4 regions of the Brevibacillus sp. SKDU10 genome follow, and region 3 is predicted to be linked to each of the others. Evidence: riboswitches for the same ligand, from Rfam matches in the RefSeq annotation. Region 3 holds a riboswitch; each other region holds the start of a gene.
The links. Region 3 has a riboswitch for cobalamin ahead of AYJ08_RS13170 (hypothetical protein). Riboswitches for the same ligand answer to the same signal wherever they lie in the genome.

Region 1 (6,150 bases), on a different contig from region 3:
CAAGCGTTGTAGACCATCTGAACCGACCTGGAAATCAGCGGAAGAAGATGCGGCGACCCGTTTGCTAGAGATGATTCACGATTGCTATAACCAACCCGTAACTCTGCGTGAAATGGCGTCACGTCTCTATGTGAGTCCTTTTTATTTGCAGCGTTGTTTTTCTCGTTGTATGAAGATAACGCCAGGGAAATATTTAACGCGCATCCGAATAGATGAAGCGAAGAAGCAGCTACTAGAAACAGATCGAAATGTTTCAATGATTGCAAGCAGAGTAGGTTTTCGTAATAGTGCCTATTTTGCCGCTGTTTTTCAGAAAGAAACAGGTTGTACACCTACTCAATACCGCTTACAGCAGAAGAAACAGGGAAAAACAGGGACGACACGCTAAGTGCATCTGCTGTAAAACGGGAGAACATACATATAAAAAAGAATGGAAGAACAGTTGAAGCGTTTCTGTAGCTGGCAGAAACGCCTTTTTGTACGAGGAAAAGACAGATAAAAAGCACCTTCTGTCATGTTGCGAAATTCGCAAACTAAGAGGTGCTTTTTGTCGTGTCTGCATTTTTACCTTCTCTCACCCATGATGCGCTCTAAAAAATAATCGACTGTTACAGCTAATAAGCCAACAAATAAAGGAGTTAATGGTGTTAACAAGACATCAGGAATCCATGTGGTGTGCACGAGATAAAAAATGAAGGTCGTTGCTAAAATTTCAGGTATCAATTTCCAATTTCTTGAGATATGTAGTCTTTGCATTATGTATAAAAGGACTGGTTCAAGAATTAGTTCGTACAGCATTAACATGAAAAAGGAGACGACTGCAAAGGAAACGAGTGTCCAGAAATCAGATTTGTCGACAAACATAGGAAATAGAGTGCCGACTGTCCAGAGAATCGTAACCAATAAGAACACGACGATGGCGCTTGAGAATAAAACCAGCAAAGTTGCAATAGCGATAGCTAGACCATTAATCCAGAATCCACCTTGCTGTCGATCTCCACTCGTCACAGCGCGTCGAAATAAAAAAAGTCCCGCTGTCGCACACAAGCCCACCAGTATGGCAAAAGTCATGTGGTTTGTCATATGTATCATCACCTACTATAAAAATAATACGTAGCAGGTGAGGAAAATGTTACAACAAAGCGGGGAAAAATGTAACCTTTTTGTAACCTTTCGAAATATACCAAAGCTTTACTCAACCCAGGTTGTTTTTTGCGTGAAAGGCTTTCGAGCAGTTCGAGGTGTGGCTTCATCAGTTGGATAGCCAATAAATAAGGAACCAATCACTTTTTCTTGATCAGATAGGGACAAGAAGGCTTTGAGACGTTCATCTCTAGCTAAACCTACACCACGCGTACGCCACACAAAACCTAGACCTAGCTCAGAAGCCATCAGCCACATCGAATGAATAGCGCAGCTTACAGCATAATCATTATCAAGCGAAGAAGCTTCGTCGCCTTCTATGATTTGTGATGTAGCGACTATAATGAGAGGGGTAGCCAGAACATTCTTCATGGACTCTTCTACTAAATGAGGTTTGGTAGGAAAGCGTTCAAGCAAGAAATCCTGAGCTAGCTGGTTAAACCGTTCCTTAGCAGCACCTTGAATGACATAGAAGTGCCAAGGCTCTCGCAAGCGATCATTAGGTGCTAATATAGCTGCTTCCAGTAGCTTTTCAATCTTTTCTTTTTCTACAGGGCGACCATCGCAGGCGCGTATAGCTTGACGTTGTTGTAAGGTGTGTAAGAGGGACATGTTTTAACAACCTTTCTATAATATGTTAATTATGATACTGTATATTCAAATATATTTTCCTCTATGCATAAAAAAAGAAGATTTCTAATAGTATGTCAGTATACGATCTTCTTTGACCACTTGTCCAGTCCCGTGTGGGCTAGACAGAAAAGTATGGACAATAAAATGCAAATTGGATTATGATAGAAGTAATCACATAAGCTTGGGAATAAAGGAATTGTTACATGAGAAACGATTCACAAGGGGAAGTTGGTGAAAATCCAACACGGTCCCGCCACTGTAATTGGAGAGCCCGTTTTTGTCACTGGATATTACAAATTTTCAGAAGACGAAAAGGAGCAGGATATTCCAAGAGTCAGGCTACCCTCTTTATTCTAACAACACCGTCAGACCTACGGCAGATGGGGAGGTGTTATGAGAGCAGTTTTGCTGCAGAAGGGGATACTCCTTTTCAAAAAATAACAAGCTCATCATAACAGCACTTCTCACGTAAGTCAGACGGGGAAGCGCTGTTTTTTTTATTGTATAAAAATGTAAGGTCGATTGCAAATAAGGATAGGGGGCTTGGAGTAGATGGAGAAAGGAAAAATTCTACTAATTGGCTTTGGACCAGGACATCATGATCACATTACGCATCGGGCAAAAGAGGCTATCCTGGAATGCGAAGTGATAATTGGCTACAACACTTATGTAGATTTAATTCGAGAGCTTATTTCAGACAAAAGTGTCGTGCGTACTGGGATGACAGAAGAGGTTAGCCGCGCTCAAGAAGCGGTAAGATTGGCTGAGTTAGGTCAAGTTGTTGGCGTTATTTCTAGTGGGGATGCTGGGGTATACGGCATGGCCGGACTAGTTTATGAAGTCCTAGTAGAAAAAGGCTGGACGGAATCTGCTGGGGTGAAGGTAGAGGTTGTACCTGGTATTTCATCCATTCAGTCTTGCGCGTCTTTATTGGGTGCTCCAATCATGCATGACGCTTGCACAATCAGCTTGAGTGACCATCTTACACCGTGGGCAACGATTGCTAAGCGTGTAGAAGCAGCCGCTTCTGCTGATTTTGTCATTGCGCTGTATAACCCGCGCAGTGGTCGCCGTACACGACAAATTGTAGAAACACAGCAAATATTATTAAAATATCGTTCTCCAAAAACGCCTGTAGGAATCGTAAAGAGCGCCTATAGAGATCGAGAGCATGTTGTAATTACAACACTTGCAGACATGCTGCAGCATGAAATTGGAATGCTGACAACAGTAATCATCGGGAACTCGACTACCTTTGTTTACGACCAAAAAATTATTACTCCGCGCGGATATCAACGTAAATATACGTTAAATCGCATGGATCAACCGTTAAAACCTCATGAACGCTTGCAGGAGAAGGCAGAGCCTTGGGCGCTTCACAGCCAGCCTCAGAGTGGAAATCCGGTATCTGAGTCATCTTCTGTGCAAGAAGTGGCTGTAGCGACTTCACCGAAGGCTACAATACAAGAAGCTCAGGTTTCTGATTCCGCACCATCAGCGGCAATGGAAGCCCTTTCAAATCCCAGGCGATTCTCAGGGGAAGTAGAACAGAATTCTTTTCAGGCAGAGGCAGAGAGCTTTCAAGCTCCTAAACAAGCGGTAAAGGCCTTTCAATTAGCGATGGAAGCGCTTGCGTGCGTTGATGAAAAGACAGCATTAGAGTTAAATCAGGGTATCACTCCACCACCTCGCCCGTTTAGCGGAGTTGTTGATATTTTAGAGCTAGGAGTTTCGCCTGGTGTAGCTCGTAAGAATTTTACCTCTGAGCAAATGCGTCTACTGGCCGATTTGACCAAGGATGGCGGAGAAATGATGTACAGCATTGAGCATCAAATTATTCTTCGCTTACCGCAGGTAGATCCAGAGCAGGTCACGCAACAATTAAGAGCAGTCGGCTTTCAATTGTTTCCGATCGGGGCTAGTGCGCAGGTGAAAGCTTGTGATTTTTGTGATTTAGAAAAGGATGAATCGATCCCTGTAGCTGAGGAATTAGGCAGACGATTAGATGGTCTAGCTGTGCCAAAGGATTTAAAAATTGGCTTTAACGGCTGCGGAATGGCTTGCTACGGTGCAGTTATGGAAGACATTGGTCTTGTATACCGACGTGGCGCATATGATGTGTTTTTAGGTGGCAAGCGCATCGGACGTAACGCTCATCCTGGACAACGTATAGCTGAGGGAGTTCCAGAAGATCAGATCATTGGACTTGTAGAACGGATTGTGGATGAGTACAAGGCAAAGGGTCATATCGAGGAACGATTCCATAAATTCTTTAAACGTACAGGGCAGGTACTTGAATACCGCTATCAGGAATTCGTAGCTCCATTGCAGATCGAAGAACCGTGTGGAGATTAAGGGGGGGGAATTTTTTGAACGGAATACTTTTTATCGGTCATGGTAGCAGAGATGCCGAGGGAAATGAGCATCTTCTACAGTTTACACAGCGAGTTACGGAATTGTTACAGGAACAAACAGACGTGACACTGTATGAGACTTGTTTCTTGGAGTTAACCAGACCAACCATTATGCAGGGCGTGCAAAAAATAGTAGAACGTGGCGCTACCACTGTAGCAATGGTACCTTTAATGCTGTTTCAAGCAGCCCATGCTAAACTGCACATCCCTCATGAAATAGACGAAGCTAAGGCGAAATATCCCCATGTAGATTTTCGCTATGGGCGTCCCATAGGTGTTCACGAGGATATGGTGCAAATTTTGCGGGATCGTCTACAACATACAACTACCTATACACCGCTAGAACCGGCTAACAAGGATAGTGCCATTCTTTTAGTAGGTCGTGGTAGCAGTGATTCAGATGCAAACAGCGATCTTTGTAAAATAGCCCGCTTGTTATGGGAGAGTACAGGGGTAGGTAACGTTGAAGTGGCGTACATGGGCGTTACCTATCCGACAGTGGAAGAAGGATTAGTCCGTTGTGTAAGACAGGGAGCTAAGCAGATTTATGTCCTTCCTTATTTGCTATTTACGGGTATCCTGTTAAAACGTTTAGAAGAAAACTTACAACAGTTTCATCAGGACTTCCCTGATATACATGCCTCGATGAGCGAGGCATTAGGGTTCCATGAACTGCTAGAACAAATTGTAGTAGATCGTTCTATAGAAGCATTACAGGGACGGGCATTAGCCAACTGCGATCTTTGTCAATTTAGAAAACTTGCTGTATTCGATCATCACCACCACGACCATGATCACCATCATGACCATGATCACCATCATGACCATGATCACCACCACGACCATGATCACCACCATGACCATGGCCACCACCATGATCATAATCATCACCATGCAAACGGACACAGCCATACCCCTGTAACCCAAGAGGAGCAAACAGCCTGTAGCAAGGAGTCTCAGGCTACAGAAGCTGACGATAAACGGGGGGTACGTGTATGATCCTGTTTTTGGCAGGGACAAGTGATGCACGCGAATTGGCTGTCCTTTTGAAATCTACTGGTGTTGATCTACTGGCAACGGTTGTTACCGATTCTGCCGCTAAAAGCTTAGAGGACGAGGGAATTACGACGCGAGTAGGAAGACTACCACTAGCGGATATGATTGCCTTAGCCAAGGAACAAAAGGCTACAACCATTGTGGATGCAAGTCATCCTTTTGCAGAAGAAGCATCTAAAAATGCTATGGCTTGCTCAGAAGAATTACAGCTTCCTTACATTCGGTATGAGAGGGAGACCCGCAGTTATGTTGACCATCCTAATGTGCTCATAGTGGAAAATTATGAACAAGCAGCATTGGAAGCAAAACAAAGAAAAGGCGTAGTGATGCTAACCACAGGAAGCAAAACGCTTGGTACGTTTACTAAGCATTTGCTAGGTGATCCTGAGATTCGTTTGATTGCACGAATGCTGCCACGCAAAGACAATATGGAAAAATGTGAAGAGTTAGGCGTAGAGCAAAAAAATATTATTGCCATGCAAGGTCCTTTCTCGAAAGAATTGAATGCCGCTTTGTATACACAATATGGTGTTACTACAATGATTACAAAAGAAAGCGGTAAGGTAGGAGCTGTAGATGAGAAGCTGGCGGCAGCCCTAGAGCTTGGCATCTATACCATTATGATCGACAGACCTAAACTCGTGTATGGAGAGACGCATCACACATTTGATAGCGTTTTGAAAGCGTTAAGAACACAGGCTACGGTCTAAAAAATAACGGAACCAAAGAGGGGAGAAATCATATGTCATCGCAATTTCATACGGAGTTTAAACCACTAACGATTCAACCACAAGAAATTGAATCAAAAAGTTTTGAAATGATTACAGAGGAGCTAGGTCCACATCCTTTTACGGATGATCAGTATCGTGTGGTGCAACGCGTTATCCACGCAACAGCCGACTTT
Region 2 (6,150 bases), on a different contig from region 3:
TCGAAAATGAGCTTGTATGGTATCTACTGCCGCGGGAGCCATAGCTGCCCCCATATTTTGGGGGTCAGTCAGTCCCATATCGACAACTTTACCAATCGTAGCAGAGGAAACTCTCGGACCTGTTCCTTGAGGTGCAACCACGGCTGCTGCCGCACCAGTTACCGTCCACTGTGCAGAGGGAGGCTTTTGTGCACCATACTCTGTGGGATAACGATACTGTTTCTCAGCAGTCGAATTGTGGCTGCAAGTACTCGTAAGAACATAATTAGCTGACCTGCTATCTATCAATTGGGCTGCTAAAGCCAACCCCTCCATAGAGGTTGAACAAGCACCAAATATCCCTAGATAAGGTACCCCAATCGTACGTGCTGAAAAGCTTGAGGAGGTGATTTGGTTCATTAAGTCTCCTGTAATGAGATAATTGATATCTCCTTTTTGCAAGCTAGCTCGTTTGACAGCGAGATCACAAGCTTCTTCCAGCATCATTTTTTCTGCCTTTTCAAAGCTGTCTTGCTCCAGCCAGGTATCACTATGAAGAATATCAAAATCATTCGCAATTTTTCCTTGTGCTTCGAAAGGCCCACCAACAGTTGCGGTGGATAAAATCGTTGGCTTGCTTGGAAAAATCCATGATTGATGTCCCTTTAACATCTTCAGATCCTCCTATCCTACCGCATAAGTAACAAACCATTTTACTAACGCGATGAAAAATGCGGCAACTACACCAAAAACGATAACAGAGCCTGCTAATTTAAACATGTTGCCGCCCACACCAAGTACATATCCTTCACTTTTGTGTTCAATAGCTGCTGAAGCAATCGAATTGGCAAAACCGGTAACAGGAACAGCAGTTCCAGCACCTCCGAATTGTGCAAGCTTGTCGTATACGCCAAAACCAGTTAGGAGAACAGAAATGGCGATTAGGACAGCAGAGGTTGGGTTTCCAGCGCTTTTTTCATCAAAGTGAAAAAAGTGAATGAAAAAGGTTTGAATAAATTGTCCAAGTAAACAAATCAAACCACCAACCCAAAAAGCCCGAATGGTATTTTTAAGCACAGGTCGTGGAGGCTCTAACGCTTTTGCAAAGGCTTGATATTCGATTTGAGTTGCGGTTAATTTACTGTTTTTTGTAGCCATTGTTAACTCCTTTATTGATGTAGTCAAAGTTAATTTGGAATACAAAGCCAGTTTTTATACCTGACTTTTATAGATAAAAACCAACAAAGTAACACAATCTAAATACATAGAAGGATTAGATGTTACTAGGGAGGATATTTATGCCTGAATTCTGGGAGATTGTTATTAGGTCAATCGTTACGCTTTTTACTTTATTGTTCTTGACCCGTTTAATGGGAAAACGCCAAATTGCCCAAGCCACTTTTTTTGAATATATTGTAGGTGTTACGATTGGCTCTATTGCGGGATTCATTTCTGCTGACGTTGATGATAGGTTTTTGAACGGATTCGTTAGCATGATCATTTGGGCCCTTATTTCATTTCTTCTCAGTTATCTATCGGTCAAAAGTAAGACAGTGAGCGATATAGTTGAAGGAAATGCTCGTGTACTGATCAAAGATGGGAAAATTATGGAGGATAATCTCAAGAAAGAGAATTATACTGGTGAGGAATTGTTAGAACAATTGCGCTTAAAAAATGTATTCTCAATTGCAGATGTTGAGTATGCGCTATTAGAGCAGAACGGTCAGATTAGTGTCCTGCTCAAAAAAGAAAATCAACCGCTTACTGCCAAAGATCTGAATATCCAAGGAGCTCCAAGCCGAGAGCCTCAAACGGTCATTTTGGATGGGAATGTCATGTTAGAGCCTTTGGCAACCACAGGATTGTCGAAAAGATGGCTCCACACAACTCTCAATAAGATGGGAATACCATTGGAAAACGTTTATATAGGACAAGTAGACAGTTATGGGCAATTGAATGTAGATTTATATGATGACCAAATTACTGTACCAGTCCCTCAGGAAAAACCATTGACATTGTCTACGTTGAAAAAATGCCAAGCAGATTTGGAGACTTTTTCACTTGAAACAAAAAATAACGTGGCCAAAAAGGAATATGAGAAGGGGGCTCAAAGCTTAAAAAAAATGATAGAAGGGGTAAAACCTTTCTTACAGAGCTAACAAGGGTCGATACAGAAGCCCTTATAATAGGAACCTTGTCCAGCCAAGTTACTAAAATCATCAAGGGGCTAATGCTTAGGCTATATGACAGGAACCTGATAATGGCAGGGGTATAAAATTGATTGCAACTTACATGAAAGGTAAGCTATCCTTAATTGGATGGCTTTTTTGCCTTTCCTATTACATTCATGGAAAGATAGAAACGAAGCGTGAATAAAATGAGAAAGAAAAGAAATTTTGATATAAATTAAATAACATAATTAACATTATGTAAACAATCCACTGACTGATTACTACCAAACTTCAAACATTACGTAAATATTTTACAAAGTTCTTACAAACCTATCACAAATTAACCATTGCCTTGCCATGTTCCACCAAATCGTGTTACACTCACAAACAATTACAACAGATTTATAGCCATGTTACGGTGTTTGATTTCAGGATCAGACTTAAAAGGGAAGTTCGGTGAAAATCCGATGCGGTCCCGCCACTGTAAATGAGGAGCAACATCCGATACACCACTGTTCGCTTTTGCAGAGAATGGGAAGGGAGGATGCTTGCGAGGATTCATGAGCCAGGAGACCTGCCGTAAGATGTAACACTCCCACGAGGATGGGCAGGTGTTTGGGTAGGTCGTATGATGATAGTGTACATACACCTATAGGAATTGGTTTGTCCAAAAACCCAAGCATCTGTCTCCTTTTGGAACGGATGCTTTTTTGTGCGAATCTTTAAGTAATAACATGTTAGCGGGGCGTAGAGGTCCAATTGCGGTGCCACCTGCACTTGAAGCTTGGGTGATCACTGAGTTAGTAGTTTCATTTTGTTACTTTGTTTTAAATAGGGGGGAGAAGCATGCAACAAACCGCCACGACAGCCCCAAGGTCAGTAAACAGCATCGGTACGCAATATACAAAAAATTGGATAGCGAAATTGATGGGAAGCGGCGTGGTATTATTTTTATCGCTGACGGTTGCAATCATGCTGGGACCAGTACAAATTGACCCAGTTACCGTTTGGAAGGTCATAGGCTCACATGTTCCTTTTGTACAACAATGGGTAGGGACAGACGTGTCTAACGCGCAGATGCATATTGTTTGGGATATTCGACTGCCACGTGTTTTATTATCTGCGGTTGTAGGTGCCGGGTTGTCTATTGTTGGGATAGCCATTCAGGCATTGATTCGTAATCCTTTAGCTGATCCATATATCTTAGGCGTATCATCAGGGGCATCGGTGGGAGCAACAGCAGTGCTGTTATTTGGTAGTTTGGGAGTATTTGGTTCGTATGCGCTTTCTTTAGCGGCCTTTTTAGGTGCTTTGGCTTCCGTTATATTGGTGTTTCTTTTGTCTTTGGTAGGCGGAAGGGTGCAGCTAATACGTTTGTTGTTAGCTGGAATAGCTGTGTCTATTATGTTGTCAGCGCTTACTAGTTTTTTTATTATGCTGGCACCAAGAGCGGAAAGCCTTTCAAGTGTGCTGTACTGGATGATGGGAAGCTTCACTCGTGCCAAGTGGGAGTCACTTGTATTGCCAACGATTGCAGTACTTGCTTTCTTTATATTCTTATGGGTAAATGCACGCAATCTAAATTTGTTGATACTAGGGGAAGAAACCTCTACGCTACTTGGCTTACATCCAGAAAATATGCGTAAGATTCTACTGATTACGATTTCTCTCGTTACAGGCTTACTGGTTGCTGTAAGCGGTAGCATTGGCTTTGTTGGTTTAATGTTACCCCATATCTTTCGCTTGTGGGTGGGTTCTGATCATAGGAGGCTAATCCCTCTTTGTGCCTGTGGTGGAGCGATTTTTATGATCTGGGCGGATGTATTGGCTAGACTAATCATTGCCCCCGAAGAATTGCCGATAGGAATAGTCACAGCGCTTTGCGGCGGTCCATTTTTTATCTGGCTGCTGCGTCGTAGGGCGTATACGTTTGGAGGAAGCTAATGTGCCTACAAAATTGGACGTAGACAAGCATGTTGAGTTAAAACAAGTTGGATATGAGATTCAAGGGACATGTATCTTGCAGGATATAGATTTACACGTACAAAAAGGAGAATTCGTGGGCTTGCTTGGCCCGAATGGTAGTGGTAAATCTACTCTTCTTAAGCAGGTATATCGGACTCTTTTACCCACTACAGGCAGTATCTATTTACTGGAAAGAGAGCTTGGTCAATACCAGCAGAAGCAATTAGCAAAAGAACTGAGTGCAGTGGTTCAAGAAACGCAGATTCAATTTGATTTTAATGTATACGAGCTTGTACTGATGGGACGTTCTCCGCACAAGAGTATGTGGGAGCAGGAGAATAAGCATGATCTAGCGTTAGTAGAGCAAGCTCTAGCTCAAGTTGGCCTGCAGAACATGGGTGATCGGAGTTATCTGAGTTTATCCGGGGGAGAAAAGCAGCGCGTCTTATTAGCAAGAGCAATTGTACAAGAGACCGATCTGTTACTGCTGGATGAACCGACTAATCATTTGGACATCCATCATCAATTAGGGATGCTCAAATTGCTGAAACAACAGCAAAAAAGCGTATTGGCCGCCTTACATGATTTAAATTTGGCCGCTATGTTCTGCGATCGTCTTTATATGCTAGAAAAAGGAGTTATCGTTTGCTCTGGAACTCCTCAGGAAGTTCTTCGGCCTGAAATTTTAGAACGAGTGTACAAGATTCAAACAGAAGTAACCGTTCATCCAGTTACAGGAAGAGTGAACATTCATTATATGATCCCAGATCAGGTTATTTGTTGAATAAAGGAAAAGGTAGGAAAACAAGATGAACAAACGTACTATGCAAAGCTCCACTACGAAGAAGCAAGGCCTTTTGCATAAAGGTCAAAAGATGATGATTACAATCTTTGCCGGTCTTTCATTACTAGTAAGTGGCTGTGGAAATGGGACGATTCCTCAGGCAGCTTCTACTAATTCACAACCAGTAGCTGAGAAGATTCAAATTAAAAATGGAGAGCATACGTTAACCTTCGAACAAGCACCGAAGCGAGTAGTGAGTATGAATCAGCATGTGACCGAAATGCTACTAGCATTAGGTGTTGAAGACGTAATGGTCGGTACAGCTTATCCTGACGACGAAGTCTTGCCCGAATATAAGGAAAAATATGATCAAATCAAGCTTTTGTCTAAGCAATATCCTTCCTTAGAAGTCTTTCTAAGTGTAGATCCTGACTTCGTTATTGGCAGAAGCTCTGCATTTACAGCAAAAGGAATTGGCAGTGTAGAAGAGCTGCAAAAAATTGGTATCCCGGCTTATACCATTACAGGAACGATATCTAAGCATCCGACAGTCGACGAGGTTTATGAGGATTTGATGCAATTAGGTAAAATTCTGCATGTAGAGGATCGTGCTAAGGATATTGTTGCTAAAATGAAAACGGATATTCAGGCTATTCAACAAAAGATAGGAAACATAGAAAAGCCAGTCAAAGTTTTGGTCTTTGATAGTGTTAATTCAGGTTTGTATACAACAGGAAATTCCTTAGAAACTCGTTTAATCGAAATGGCTGGCGGACAAAACGTATTTGGTGATTTAGAAAAATCATGGAGTGAAGTGAGCTGGGAAGAAGCCATAAAACGAGCCCCCGATGTAATTGTAATCAATGATTATGATAAACCAAGTGCAGAAGAGAAGATCAAGTATTTACTAGAAAACAAAGCACTTTCCGATATCCCTGCTATTAAGAATAAGAGATTTGTTAGCTTGCCACTCTCCGATGTATTTGAAGGTGTTCGAAATGTGCGAGCGGTAGAAATACTTGCAAAAGGATTTTATCCAGAGAAGTTCTAATATAAGAGCTCATATGGTAGCTTTTACAGAAAGCATATGCTGGAATATGGTTGACCATCTTATCTTCGCATGTGCTTTTTTTATGGAGATAATGAAGAGGATTCGTCTTAGTTGTAGGTATAAATAAAAATACAATTATATTTGCAACCTTTTTGTAACCAAATCGGTCATAGATTGTGCATAGGTACATTCATACGGAT
Region 3 (6,150 bases):
GCTTACATTTTCAACAAATTTTTCAATGATTTTAGGGATGGCTTCTACCCTGCGGAAGCGATGCCCTAATGGATATTCGCATTCTATTTGCTCAGAAGAAGACCCGTCTTTATAATGCACTTGAACAGCATTTGCGATTGATCGCTTACTCGGTTCTAAATAATCAATGCTGTACTGTTTATTTTCAACAACCACCATTTTATTGCGTAAGATATCGATTCTTGGATCAGATGCTGCTAGGTCTTCATAATGGTCTGCTTTAATGTCACCAAATAGCAAGCCGATAGCCGTAATATATTGCAAGCAATGATCCCGGTCTGCTGGATTATTCAATGGACCTACCTTATCAATGATCCGAATAGCTGATTCATGCGTTGTGATTGTAATGCTGTCAATCTCATCAAAACGAGCCATTACCTCCGGATGAAGCTTGATTGCGCATTCCGCGGCTGTTTGTGCATGAAATTCGGCTGGATAGGAGACTTTGAACAGCACATTCTCCATTACATAGGAATCCAAGGGTCGAGCTAGCTTTATCTCTTGTTTATTGAACAAGACATCCTGGAATCCCCAGCCTGGTGCAGTAAGAGCTGTTGGATATCCCATTTCTCCTTTTAAGGCCATCATAGCTAGCTGAACGCCCCGGCTAGTTGCATCGCCAGCAGCCCAAGATTTACGTGATCCTGTATTCGGAGCATGCCTATATGTCCGTAAACTACTATTATCAAGCCAAGCATTTGATAATGCGTTGTTTATTTCTTCCCGAGTTCCTCCTAGCATCTGTGCTACAACTGCTGTTGTTGCAATTTTAACAAACAATACATGATCAAGCCCGACTCGATTCAAGCTGTTTTCTAATGCCAGCACTCCCTGAATTTCATGTGCTTTCACCATCGCCTCCAGCACCTGATGCATCGTTAATGGCTGTTTCCCCTCCGAGATCCGTGCACGGCTTATATAATCAGCAACAGCTAAAATTCCGCCCAGATTATCTGATGGATGTCCCCATTCTGCCGCTAGCCACGTGTCATTGTAATCTAGCCAACGAATCATACAACCAATATTAAAGGCGCCTCTCACTGGGTCAAGAACAAAGGATGTACCTGGTACCCTACATCCATTGGGAACAACTGTCCCCAAAACAATAGGTCCAAGTAGCTTCGTGCAATCTGGATAGCTCAATGCTAAAATTCCACAACCAAGTGTATCCAGCAGGACATATCTGGCAGTCTCAAATGCTTCCAAGCTCGTAATCCTCTTATGTAAAACATAATCTGTAATTTGCTCGATCAGCTCATCCGTTTTGTTTATCTCCATATTTTTTAACAAAGTATCCTTCCCTTTCTATTTAAAATTATTTATCATGGTACATGATGTTGGTCAGAACATCATGTAGGCGTTGCTGGCTTACACATAAATTCCCAATCCTACCTCAAAGAACATGCCGCTCGCCTACATATTTTACACGTGGCCGGAATAGACGATTTTGTGCGTGCTGTTCAAGAACATGTGCGCAAATTCCTGCTGTTCTCGCAGCGAAAAAGATAGGTGTATACAATGGAATAGGAATCCCAAGCATCCAATACACAGGCGCTGCATAGTAGTCCAAATTCGGGTATAGTCCCTTTTCCCTCTCCATAATCCTCTCACCGGCTTCACACATGTGGTATAAAAGATCGTCCCCTTTTATATGACATAGCTGCCGTAACGCTCCTTTCATCATTGTCGCTCTAGGGTCCATTTTTTTCATATAGACCCGGTGACCAAATCCCATTATCTTTTCTTTGTTGGATAGCTTGGTGCGTAACAACTCCTCGAACTTGGAAATTGTCCCTGCCTCTAGCAATAAGTGCATAACAGCCTCATTTGCCCCCCCATGAAGACTACCCTTCAAGGAAGCAACCGCCCCCGTCAAAGCCCCGTACAAATCCGATTGCGTAGAAGCGATGACCCTTGCTGTAAACGTGGAATTCGGCATCTCATGCTCGCTGTACAAAAGCAGAGACAGATCAAATATTTTTTCCTCAATCGGCGATGGCTTTCTCCCGGTGACCATATAGAAGAAGTTAGCACTATACGGTAAATTTTTGTCTGGATGGATCATCTCCGTTTTGGTCAGAATCCGATAACTATTAGCCGCAATGCTAGGAACTTGACCTAGTAGCCGGTAAGCCCGCTCCTTATTCACAAGCATGGAGCGATCCTCAATCGCATGATCATACCCTCCCAGAACGGAAATTCCTGTTCGCAGGCCATCCATAGCGTGTGTCTGCTCAGGCAACAGCTTTAAAACCTCAAATACCGCACTAGGCAATTCATATCGCTCTAGCATGCTTGTTTCCAAAGAGTTTTTCTCTGCCTGATCGGGAAGCCGTCCCTCCAGTAAAAGATGAATAATATCGACATAGCTAACGGATTTAGAAAGCTCAATCAGATCGTAACCCCGAATCACGATTTCCTCTTGTATGGTATCAAGGTAAGAAATGCTTGTTTCTGCAGCCACCACACCGTCTAGCCCAGGAGAAAATTTTTCAAGCTCATTCATTCCTCTTCCTCCATTCCAAATAACTGTTCTTTGGTTAGCTTGTAGGCTTTTTCAAGGTTGCGATAGTAATCTGTTTTGACTTCCTCTGCAACGTCTTGTCGCTTGATTTCATTCCCTAATAGACCATAAATGACTTCTAGCGAATCAGGACTTTCTAGACTTAGATTGTTCATGATTGCTGTGTTGAAATAATTCCTGAAATACCCTACTGTCCCAAACAAAAAATCCCTCCTAGACTCCAAAGCATCGCATCACGCAAAAAAACAACTTCCTAAAAGAAAGTTGTTGTTAATGGGCGAAAGCGAAAAACTCAAATAAACATGTAAAAATTTAAAAATACCACATGTTTAATCGCTCGCACGTAACACCTCCTATCCTCGTAGGAACTGATGTGTGCTAAAACAGGCAGGTCTCCTGGCTCATGATCATCGCGATTCGAACCTTCCCATTTTCATTTGAATGAAAACAGTGGCATTTTTTCGAATAGCTCCCAATTACAGTTGCGGGACAGCGTCGGATTCTAACCGAACTTCCCTTTTAAGCAAATAACAACGGTTATCTGCACCTGTTTCTACACATATTTGATTTTCAGCTTAAACATAACAAATAGTCTAAAAAATTACAATTATTAATTTTATATCTGTAGTGACTTTATTGCTTTGATATTGTCATGTAGAACTTATTGTACATGTATATACACTCTCTAAACAAAAAATAACCTCATAGCAACTTCATGTTCTGTTTAGCCATAAACGAATGAATGTAACATCATAAGTCCTCATATTCTAAAAACAGGATAAAAACCTAATATATTGAATAAGAATACCCCACTGTCTTATAATCAAATATACCATAATTAGGTAAATAAAGGAGGGTATTTCTTGAAGAGTAAACAACTATCGAAAAAGAAAATATGGTGGTATAGCCTAAGTATCGTGGTTGCTGCTATATTACTTCTCCTAATGTGGGCAGTCATTCGGAATTGGAACATTATTAACGTGCTGAATAAGGATAAGCTTAGCTATAATTTTCAGAGCATGGACAATATTTTTCCAAGTCGCGCTATAGAAACATCGCAGCCTGTTTTCCAATTTGAAACATTACAAAAAGAGTTGCCCCAAACTTATACATACAAAGATCAAACATTAGCTATTGAAGACTTTTTGCAACGAACAAAGACGAATGGATTACTAGTGCTCAAGGATGATAAGATCGTGAAGGAATTCTATCAAAATGGTGTAAATGAACAAACAAGGTTTACTTCTTGGTCAGTGGCTAAGTCATTTATCTCTGCTCTCGTTGGTATCGCTATTGATGAAGGATTCATTAAAAATGTAAATGATCCGATCACCCACTATGTGCCAGAATTGAAGGGCAGCGGCTACGATGGTGTACCGATTAAGGATATTTTGCGAATGGCTTCTGGAGTTAGCTTTGATGAAGACTATGACGCCACCTTTTCAGATATAAACATGATGATGTATAAGACATTTCTATTCGATAAATCGGTAAATGATTATGCATTGGGGCTACAATCTCAGCGCCCATCCGGAACTTTTCAGCATTATATCAGCATTGATACACAGGTTCTTGGCATGCTGATCAGTAAGGTTACAGGCAATCCCCCGTCCCAATATTTACAGGAGAAAATCTGGGGGCCTCTTGGAATGGAATCTGATGCTTACTGGAGTACCGATCGCCTTGGCACAGAGCTATCCTTTATGGGTCTAAACGCAACCATTAGGGATTATGCTAAGTTTGGAAGCTTATATCTTCATGAAGGAAATTGGAACGGAAAACAAATCATCTCCAAAAAGTGGGTGCAAGAATCCACACAGATCGAAAAGCCTCAGCCTAATCACGATCCTAAGGGAGTGTTAGGCTACCAATACCAATGGTGGGAGGCTGATCCCGCAGATGGTTCCTACAGCGCTATTGGAGTCTATGGACAATTCATTTATGTGAATCCAAAGGCCAAAGTAGTAATCGTCAAAACCAGCGCTGACCCCGATTACGGCCGAGATGATTATCATGATGAAAATTTTGCTGTGTTTCAATCTATCGCGAATCATTTCAGTAAATAAACTTCATTTGCTTCCTCATACTGACGGCACGATTCTCTGCTAGCTGGTTGCATTGCTATCCAATCTCTAGCTACTAGCAAATGTGGTTGAAGAGATATCCCCCACTATGATTAAGACACTCTTTTCTCTTATATGCGAAAAGAGTGTCTTTGTCTTATCTACCAGCTATTTCGTTTCACGATGAAGAGTATGTTTTTTTAGACGAGGGGAATATTTCTTTAGCTCTAGGCGTTCGGGATTATTTCTTTTATTTTTTGTTGTAATGTAGGTACGATCTCCAGATTCTGTGCATTGCAGGGTAACTGTTACTCTCATTGGTTAAATCCTCCTGATCATTTCTATTTATTATCCTGGCTACTAAGCGTCTCGACAATAACATCACTTGTTGGCAATGGATCTCTCAATGTATTCCAGTCTGCATGCAGCTCTTCGTTTGTTACAAGGCAAGCATCTAAAGACCGGATGATATTGCCTTGGTCTAGATCAAATCCAATACATACAAGCTCATTGATACGATCTCCGAATTGAGGGTCCCATTCTTCAGCCCATTCAGGGTCTTCCGCCAGTATCTGCTGCTTCTCTTCTTCGGGTAAAGCCGACACCCAATAGCCCGCTGACTCCAATTGAATCGATGGACCTGCCTGACTAATCGTCAAAGCTATGTCATTACGGGTAGCAACCCATAGGAAGCCCTTTGCTCTCACCACATTTTCAGGCCAATCCTGAAGCCATTTATATAGTCGTTCAGGGTGAAACGGAATTCTTCGGCGATAGACAAAAGCGGAGATTCCGTATTCTTCTGTCTCTGGAGTATGGCTTTGCTTTTGTAATTCTTGTAACCATCCAGCAGATTGGCTTGCTTTTTCAAAATCGAACAGCCCTGTATGAAGAATTTCTTTAGGATCAACCTTGCCATAGGAGCTTCGAATGAATTTTGCCGTTGGCTGAAGCTTACGAAGAATTTGCTCCAAATGCTCTACATCCTGTTCTCCAACCATGTCACATTTATTTACGATTAAAACATCACAAAACTCAATTTGGTCAATTAGCAATTCGACGATTTCACGCGTGTCTGTTTCATCCACTGCATGGCCGCGCTCCAATAAGCTTTCTCCCGAGGAAAAATCATGCCAAAAACGGTTCGCGTCCACTACAGTCACCATTGTATCCAGCCGGCACATACGCGAAAGATCTATCCCCATTTCTTCGTCTACATACGTGAAGGTTTGCGCTACTGGTAACGGCTCTCCTATTCCGGTGGATTCAATCAGGATGTAATCATAGCGATCCTCATTGACTAACCGTTCGACTTCCACTAATAAATCCTCACGTAGCGTACAGCAAATACAACCGTTCGACAGCTCCACAACCTTCTCGTCTATTCTGGAAATCCCACCGCCATTCCTTATCAGATTGGAATCGATATTCACCTCGCTTAGATCGTTTACAATGACTGCTACACGAAGGCCCTCTCGATTGTGTAAAACATGATTCAAAATAGAAGTCTTGCCCGCTCCAAGA
Region 4 (6,150 bases), on a different contig from region 3:
GGAAGAAATGGAGAATAATTTCATCCCATATAGATTTCTTCGACACATAAGAAATCCCTAAATCCAATTGAACCACTTTTCCTAACCAATTTACATACTGGATATACAGGGGCTTGTCCAGCCCTAGCTCTGCTCGAAGGGAAGCCACTGCCTCATCTGTTGGAGGAATATGTGACGCCCTCAAGTAAGCTACGGCCGGATCCCCGGGGGTTAAGTGGAGCAGAATAAAAGTGATCAGAGAAATTCCCAATAATATTGGCAGTAAACTTGTGAGACGTTTAACAATAAACCAACCCATTTACTACTCCTTCGCCGTTTTTACATAACCCCACTTCACTTCATATCAATGGTAGTGAAAGGCACTTCGTATTCTTGAGGCAAGAAATGAACCCCGCTCAGATTTTTATGATAGACCGCTATATTAGATTGATAAGATATTGGTAAGTAAGCAGCCTGTTCGTGCAATGTAGTTAAAATATCTGTATAAAGCATCTTTCTGTGTGCTTCGTCTGTACTTACTAATACTTCCTTGATTTTTCCATCTAATTCTTTCTTGCCTGGTAGCCCTGATAGAGCTTTGTAATCTGGACTGCCGCCTTCCGAAGGTGTTGTGATAGCAGATAAATAGGAATGTGGATCAAATGGAACACCCCAGCTTGCCGTAAATAATAAATCAAAGCTGCCTTCATTGGCTGTAGCCCAAAAATCCTCTTCTTCCTTACTAGTCAGCTTAATATCTATCCCTAATTTTCTAAACTCACCTTGGGTATATTCTGCGATCGCCTTCTGGATGTTGTCTGAGCTAATAAACATCAGCTCCAATTGTAGCGTTTTTCCAGCCTTCTCTCGAAATGGTTTGCCATTTACTTGTTTCCAGCCCGCTTCATCCAATAACTGTTTCGCTTTTTCTTCATCGTGTTCATACGGTTTTACATCAATCTTCGTATATGGAATGGTAGGTGCAAATAACGTATCAGCTTTTCTTTCTGTGCCGTAAAAGATATGATCGATGACAGCCTGCTTATCAAAGGCATGCTGGATGGCTAGACGTAATTTACGCTCTTTGAGAGCTTCTCTGTTCGTATTAAAGAGTAACGCCCTTGTAGCCGTAGGTTCTGATAATTTGGTTTCATATTTTCCCGATTCCTTCAGAAACCGGAACGAATCCTGACTTATGACTCCGTTTCCAAAAATCAGATCGATGTCCTTTTTCTCAAAAGCTAGCACTCTCGATTCACCGTCAGGTATGACTTTAACAATTACCTTATCGACTTTCGGTTTCTCGCCCCAATACTTCTCGTTTCTTGTAAAGACAGCCCTTTCATTTTTCTTATATTCGCTTAGTACCCATGGACCTGTCCCAATCGGTGACTTGAGCCCGTCTTTAAATGTGTTTTGGCTATCAGGAAAGGCGGCTTCTCCTACAAATCGTAAAGGTCTGATGTACGTAAGCTCCTGAAGAGTTGGGTAATATGGCTTGTTCAAAATCAATTTAAACGTAAAATCGTCCACTACCTCCGTACTTTTAATTTGATTTATTAATTCCATCCATTCATGTTGGGGAGCATTAGCTAAAACCGTATCGAAGTTTTTCTTCACGATTGTAGCATTAAACGGCGATCCATCCGAAAATGTAACATCTTTTCTTAGATGAAACACGTATTCTTTTCCATCCTTCGATACATCCCAGCTTTGGGCCAGCCACGGTTTAAGCTCCCCGCCTTCACCGTAGTAAACGAGAGATTCATATACCATAGCTTGTGAGAACCATTGATTCGGAAAATAGGTATGAGGATTTACGTCCCCAATATCTCCGGACCAGGAAAACGTAAGAACTTTTGAACTATCTTGATTTGCTCTATTTTCTCCTTCTTTTGTTGTGTTACCACAGCCAGCGACAATAATTGTCAGCATCGCTACTAGTCCAACAAAAGAAGTAATAAATCTAGACCGTTTCAAAAACATTTTTATCACCTTTTATATAATTTAATTATTCTAAAAATGTTAAAACACAAAAAAACATTGCCAACCAGATTAAAAAGGTCAGAAATGCCTATCGTTTATGAACACATCACATCGGTCTTTTAGCATTCAAAACACCTCCCTATCTCCCCGTAGGTCTAACAGCATTTCTAGAATAGGCAGGTCTTCTGACTTGGGTTCATCATCTCCATGCGTCTTCCCAGATATGATCCAGTGACATGTTTGCATAAGACTCCCCCTTACAGCGGCGGGACCGTGCCGGATTTACACCGGCTTCCCTTTTAAGTATCCGTTTATGAAACAAATACACCTATTCCACTACCATATGTAGTTTTTCCTTATGGAAATATTCACTTTATATCCTTTTTTTGAAAGTAGGACAAAAAGTTTACCTAGAACAAATTATATTCGTTATTCCAAGTTTACGCTATATGAAATTAAAGCCCTTCTATAATTCCGCTCAGGAGATCGAACATTTTTGCCCAAAGAGGTTTAAGAAGATGCTAGGATCAGGTTCATCTATAAAAAGCTCCAATTCCTCTACAGTAAGAAAACATTGCAACAGCATGTCCCATTAACAGCTTTAGCAATGTTTTCATAGAAATCACATACCGTTGTAGCTTACAAACTCTCCGTTCGGCTTACGATAGCCGCGTGGACGTTGGCTTGAGAGCTTTTCTTTTCCGATAGTAATCATCATGACAGTTTCATATCCATCAGGAATTTCTAATATTTCCTTTATAGCACCTGGATCAAATCCAATCATCGGGCACGTATCCCAGCCTTTATCTTTCGCAGATAGCATGAACAGCATCGCAGAAAGGCTTGCATTACGAATGGCTTCTTCCTTCATAAAGGATTCACCCTTACCCTCATATATCCCTGTAACAGTCTCAACGGTACGATCCAGCTCTTGTTTACTCAAAATTCCGAGATGATGCATGCCCTCGTTTATTTTTTCCACCGCTTGATAAGCGTAACGATTGCCCAACACCAAAATGACTGCTGAAGCTGAATGCACCTTATACTGCTTGCAGGATTCATAAATTTTTTCTTTCAAGACTGGATCCGTTACGACAAGATAATGTGTATGCTGAAGATTAAAAGCAGAAGGAGCATATTTAGCCAAGGTAAAGATCTCTTCAAGCTCGGATCGGGTAATTTCTACCCCTTCAATGAAATTATTTGCGGAACGTCGACTTTTCACTAGGCTTGTAAATTCACTCATGTAAACTCCCTCATCTCATGTATGTATCGAAATTGTTACAGGGGGGAAGACGCGTTTTCTCTACACTTACTCGCTCCCCCTGCTTTTTGTATCGAATATAATTCTACTTTTTACTTTGTTGATTCTTGTCTAAATGTTACTTCTTTAGACCTATATATCGCGGCATTGTTCACGTTATACCTTATTATCATACAATAGAGTACGTGAATCTGGATACCTTTCTTTTCAGGTCCGTCCTTAGGCAAAACTTATGCAAATAAAACATATGCACCTGGACCAATCAACGCAACGCCGATAGCTACCGCTAGCAATACCAGATTGTATTCCATACCGTTCTGAGTAATCCATAATCCATTTTTTCCATGTACAGTAAAAATAGCGATCAGCATAGTAACAGCGATTAGTGCTCCTCCTACCCAAGTAAACACACCAGAGGCAAAAAGCAATCCTCCAACAATTTCACTGGCTCCTGCCATGAAAGCCATTAACAAGCCGGGCTTCACACCGATTGATTCTAACCAACCTGCTGTTCCCTTTAAGCCATGCCCGCCGAACCATCCAAATAATTTCTGTGTACCATGACCAATAAATAAAAGTCCCACAACTAATCGAATAAGTAAAAGTCCTGCATTCATTTTCTTTTTCCTCCTCAGGAATATGTTTTATTTTAAGTATCTTCAATTAAAGATATATGAGATAGATGGATAATATGCTTCTTTTTATTATCGCATCTGTTTTTTCAGCTACTTATCTACAAAATTCATTTGGGCTGACTTCCCTAGCTTTTTTAACAAGGTGATGGTAATCTCTTTTTCTTCAGGAGACAGTCCATTCATTGCTTCTGCTAGCTTTTCTCGATGCTTCGGAAAAATCTCTTGGAGAAATTGCTCTCCTGCTTGTGTTAATTCCGCATAGATCACGCGTCGATCATTCGGACAGGGCTTACGAAGCAAATAGCCTTTTTTTTCTAGCTTATCAACCACATAAGTAATATTTCCGCTAGAGATTAAAATCTTATCTCCAATTTGCTGTAGAGGCTGCCTGCCTTTGTGAAATAACAATTCTAGGACGCCAAATTCAGTCGGATTCAATCCATATTGTCGAATATCCTTCTGAACATGAGCAGACGTCCAATTAAAGGCGCGAGATAAGACAACGAACAAATGGAGAGATTGCTCTTGAGCTTTATTAACATCCGTAATCATGTCCGTTTGCTTTCCCTGTTTGTCCTGCATTTTGTTCTCTCCTTTCCTTGATTATTTTATCTTACCTTTTACAAAAAATAATTCAACATGTCTCACTTTTTAATATCTTAAATTTGAGATATATGAAGCATATCCTATTTTTTGTGTGTTGTCAACTAGTAAACTAAAAATATATGAAAAACAACAATGTGGCTGCTGAATCTGGTTATATCTGCATTACTACACAATCAAATTTTACTAAGTGGAAGCCTTATCAGCTTCGGTTACAAACAGTTTTTGGATAGGAATCTCCTCTTCTTTTAGTCCATACATTAGCCCATACAATGGTCTTAAATCCATTTCCAAATCGCACAGTGCTAGTATCTCTTCAGCCCTTAGCAATAGCTTGCTCTTCATAAGGAAAGAGCAGGAGTTGTGTCTTTACCCACGGCAATGCACAGGTGAGGAAAAGCAATGGCAATCTTCCAGCTCCCTAGTTCTTTTGTTCTTTTTATATAGTCATTCTCTGTTACAACATCGCCATACTCTTTTAGATGGTAATAAGCACTGCTTACAAGATTATCTTATTCACGGTCGAAATTACTTTGCTAAGCAAATGAATCGTTTATACTTGGAGTCATTTAAGGTAGCTATTTTTACAACAAGAAAAGACCTAACTGAATTGTTAGGTCTCCTCTTATCATTATCATCGTTAGATTAACGAAGTAATTGAAGTACGCCTTGAGGCTGTTGGTTAGCTTGTGCAAGCATGGCTTGAGCTGCTTGAGTAAGAATGTTGTTTTTCGTGAAGTCCATCATTTCTTTCGCCATATCAACGTCACGGATACGAGATTCAGCAGCTGTCAAGTTCTCAGCAGTTGCTCCCAAGTTGTTGATTGTGTGCTCTAGACGGTTTTGGTTCGCACCTAGTTTAGAGCGCTCTTCGGATACTTTGTTAAGAGCGTTGTTGATTGTTGTGATTGCTTTATCTGCTGCTTTTTGTGTGGAGATGTTAACACCTGTTTGGTCATCTTTGTCTGTAGCTGCAGCGATATCTTTTGCGGCAACAGCGGCAGCTTTAGTTGTTCCATTAGTAGTAGTAGCTTCGATGCCAATCTTTTTAAGAGCATCTACTACTTCTTGTTTTGTTGCAGTAATAGCACCTACAGACTTATCATCTTTAGCTTGTTCTTGTTTCAATGTTACGACAACATTACCATCTTTATCAATTTTTGCTGTTGTTTCTTTTACTTCAGCATTACCGTTTGTTTTTGATGCTTTCAATTCTACTTTAAAGGTATCTTCAGAAATATTACCTACTTTAATATCTGCATCAAGCGCAGTTTCTTTGGACTGAAGACCATTTACACCAAGCTCTGTGTTGCTCATGTCGTTAATGCTCAATTTGATACTTTGTCCTTGGTTAGCACCGATATGGAATGTTTTGTCTTCAAAAGATCCATCCAATACTTTTTGGTTGTTGAATTCTGTGTCTGTAGAAATACGTTTGATTTCTTTGGACAATTCATTAACCTCTGCCTGAAGCTTTTGACGGTCTACGCCTTCGTTGGTGTCAGAAGATGCTTGAACGGCTAGTTCGCGCATACGTTGCAGGATGCTGTGTGTTTCAGTTAATGCACCCTCTGCTGTTTGGATCAAGGAGATACCATCTTGCGCATTTTTAGAAGCCATTTCTAGACCGCGGATTTGTCCACGCATTTTTTCAGAGATCGCTAGACCTGCTGCGTCATCACC

Region 1: another riboswitch for cobalamin. It lies ahead of cobJ (precorrin-3B C(17)-methyltransferase); the one in region 3 lies ahead of AYJ08_RS13170 (hypothetical protein).
Region 2: another riboswitch for cobalamin. It lies ahead of AYJ08_RS11660 (FecCD family ABC transporter permease); the one in region 3 lies ahead of AYJ08_RS13170 (hypothetical protein).
Region 4: another riboswitch for cobalamin. It lies ahead of nikA (nickel ABC transporter substrate-binding protein); the one in region 3 lies ahead of AYJ08_RS13170 (hypothetical protein).

Annotation. Positions count from the first base shown of each region.
Region 1 is NZ_LSSO01000149.1:71,548-77,697, forward strand. It holds gene AYJ08_RS11225 (bifunctional transcriptional activator/DNA repair enzyme AdaA) at 1-388, shown strand, start outside; gene AYJ08_RS11230 (hypothetical protein) at 565-1,083, opposite strand; gene AYJ08_RS11235 (nitroreductase family protein) at 1,192-1,755, opposite strand; cobalamin riboswitch at 1,950-2,141, shown strand; gene cobJ (precorrin-3B C(17)-methyltransferase) at 2,329-4,131, shown strand; gene AYJ08_RS11245 (sirohydrochlorin chelatase) at 4,146-5,189, shown strand; gene cobK (precorrin-6A reductase) at 5,186-5,956, shown strand; gene AYJ08_RS11255 (precorrin-8X methylmutase) at 5,989-6,150, shown strand, end outside.
Region 2 is NZ_LSSO01000151.1:2,961-9,110, reverse strand. It holds gene spoVAD (stage V sporulation protein AD) at 1-651, opposite strand, end outside; gene spoVAC (stage V sporulation protein AC) at 664-1,137, opposite strand; gene AYJ08_RS11665 (DUF421 domain-containing protein) at 1,278-2,138, shown strand; cobalamin riboswitch at 2,550-2,746, shown strand; gene AYJ08_RS11660 (FecCD family ABC transporter permease) at 2,997-4,094, shown strand; gene AYJ08_RS11655 (ABC transporter ATP-binding protein) at 4,096-4,899, shown strand; gene AYJ08_RS11650 (ABC transporter substrate-binding protein) at 4,925-5,950, shown strand.
Region 3 is NZ_LSSO01000162.1:4,446-10,595, reverse strand. It holds gene prpD (2-methylcitrate dehydratase) at 1-1,317, opposite strand, end outside; gene mmgD (citrate synthase) at 1,433-2,545, opposite strand; gene AYJ08_RS13170 (hypothetical protein) at 2,542-2,766, opposite strand; cobalamin riboswitch at 2,933-3,129, opposite strand; gene AYJ08_RS13165 (serine hydrolase domain-containing protein) at 3,427-4,629, shown strand; gene rpmG (50S ribosomal protein L33) at 4,795-4,944, opposite strand; gene AYJ08_RS13155 (GTP-binding protein) at 4,968-6,150, opposite strand, start outside.
Region 4 is NZ_LSSO01000204.1:13,944-20,093, reverse strand. It holds gene nikB (nickel ABC transporter permease) at 1-298, opposite strand, end outside; gene nikA (nickel ABC transporter substrate-binding protein) at 334-1,965, opposite strand; cobalamin riboswitch at 2,124-2,312, opposite strand; gene AYJ08_RS20775 (nitroreductase family protein) at 2,588-3,211, opposite strand; gene AYJ08_RS20770 (DoxX family protein) at 3,460-3,846, opposite strand; gene AYJ08_RS20765 (MarR family winged helix-turn-helix transcriptional regulator) at 3,955-4,446, opposite strand; gene AYJ08_RS20760 (flagellin N-terminal helical domain-containing protein) at 5,113-6,150, opposite strand, start outside.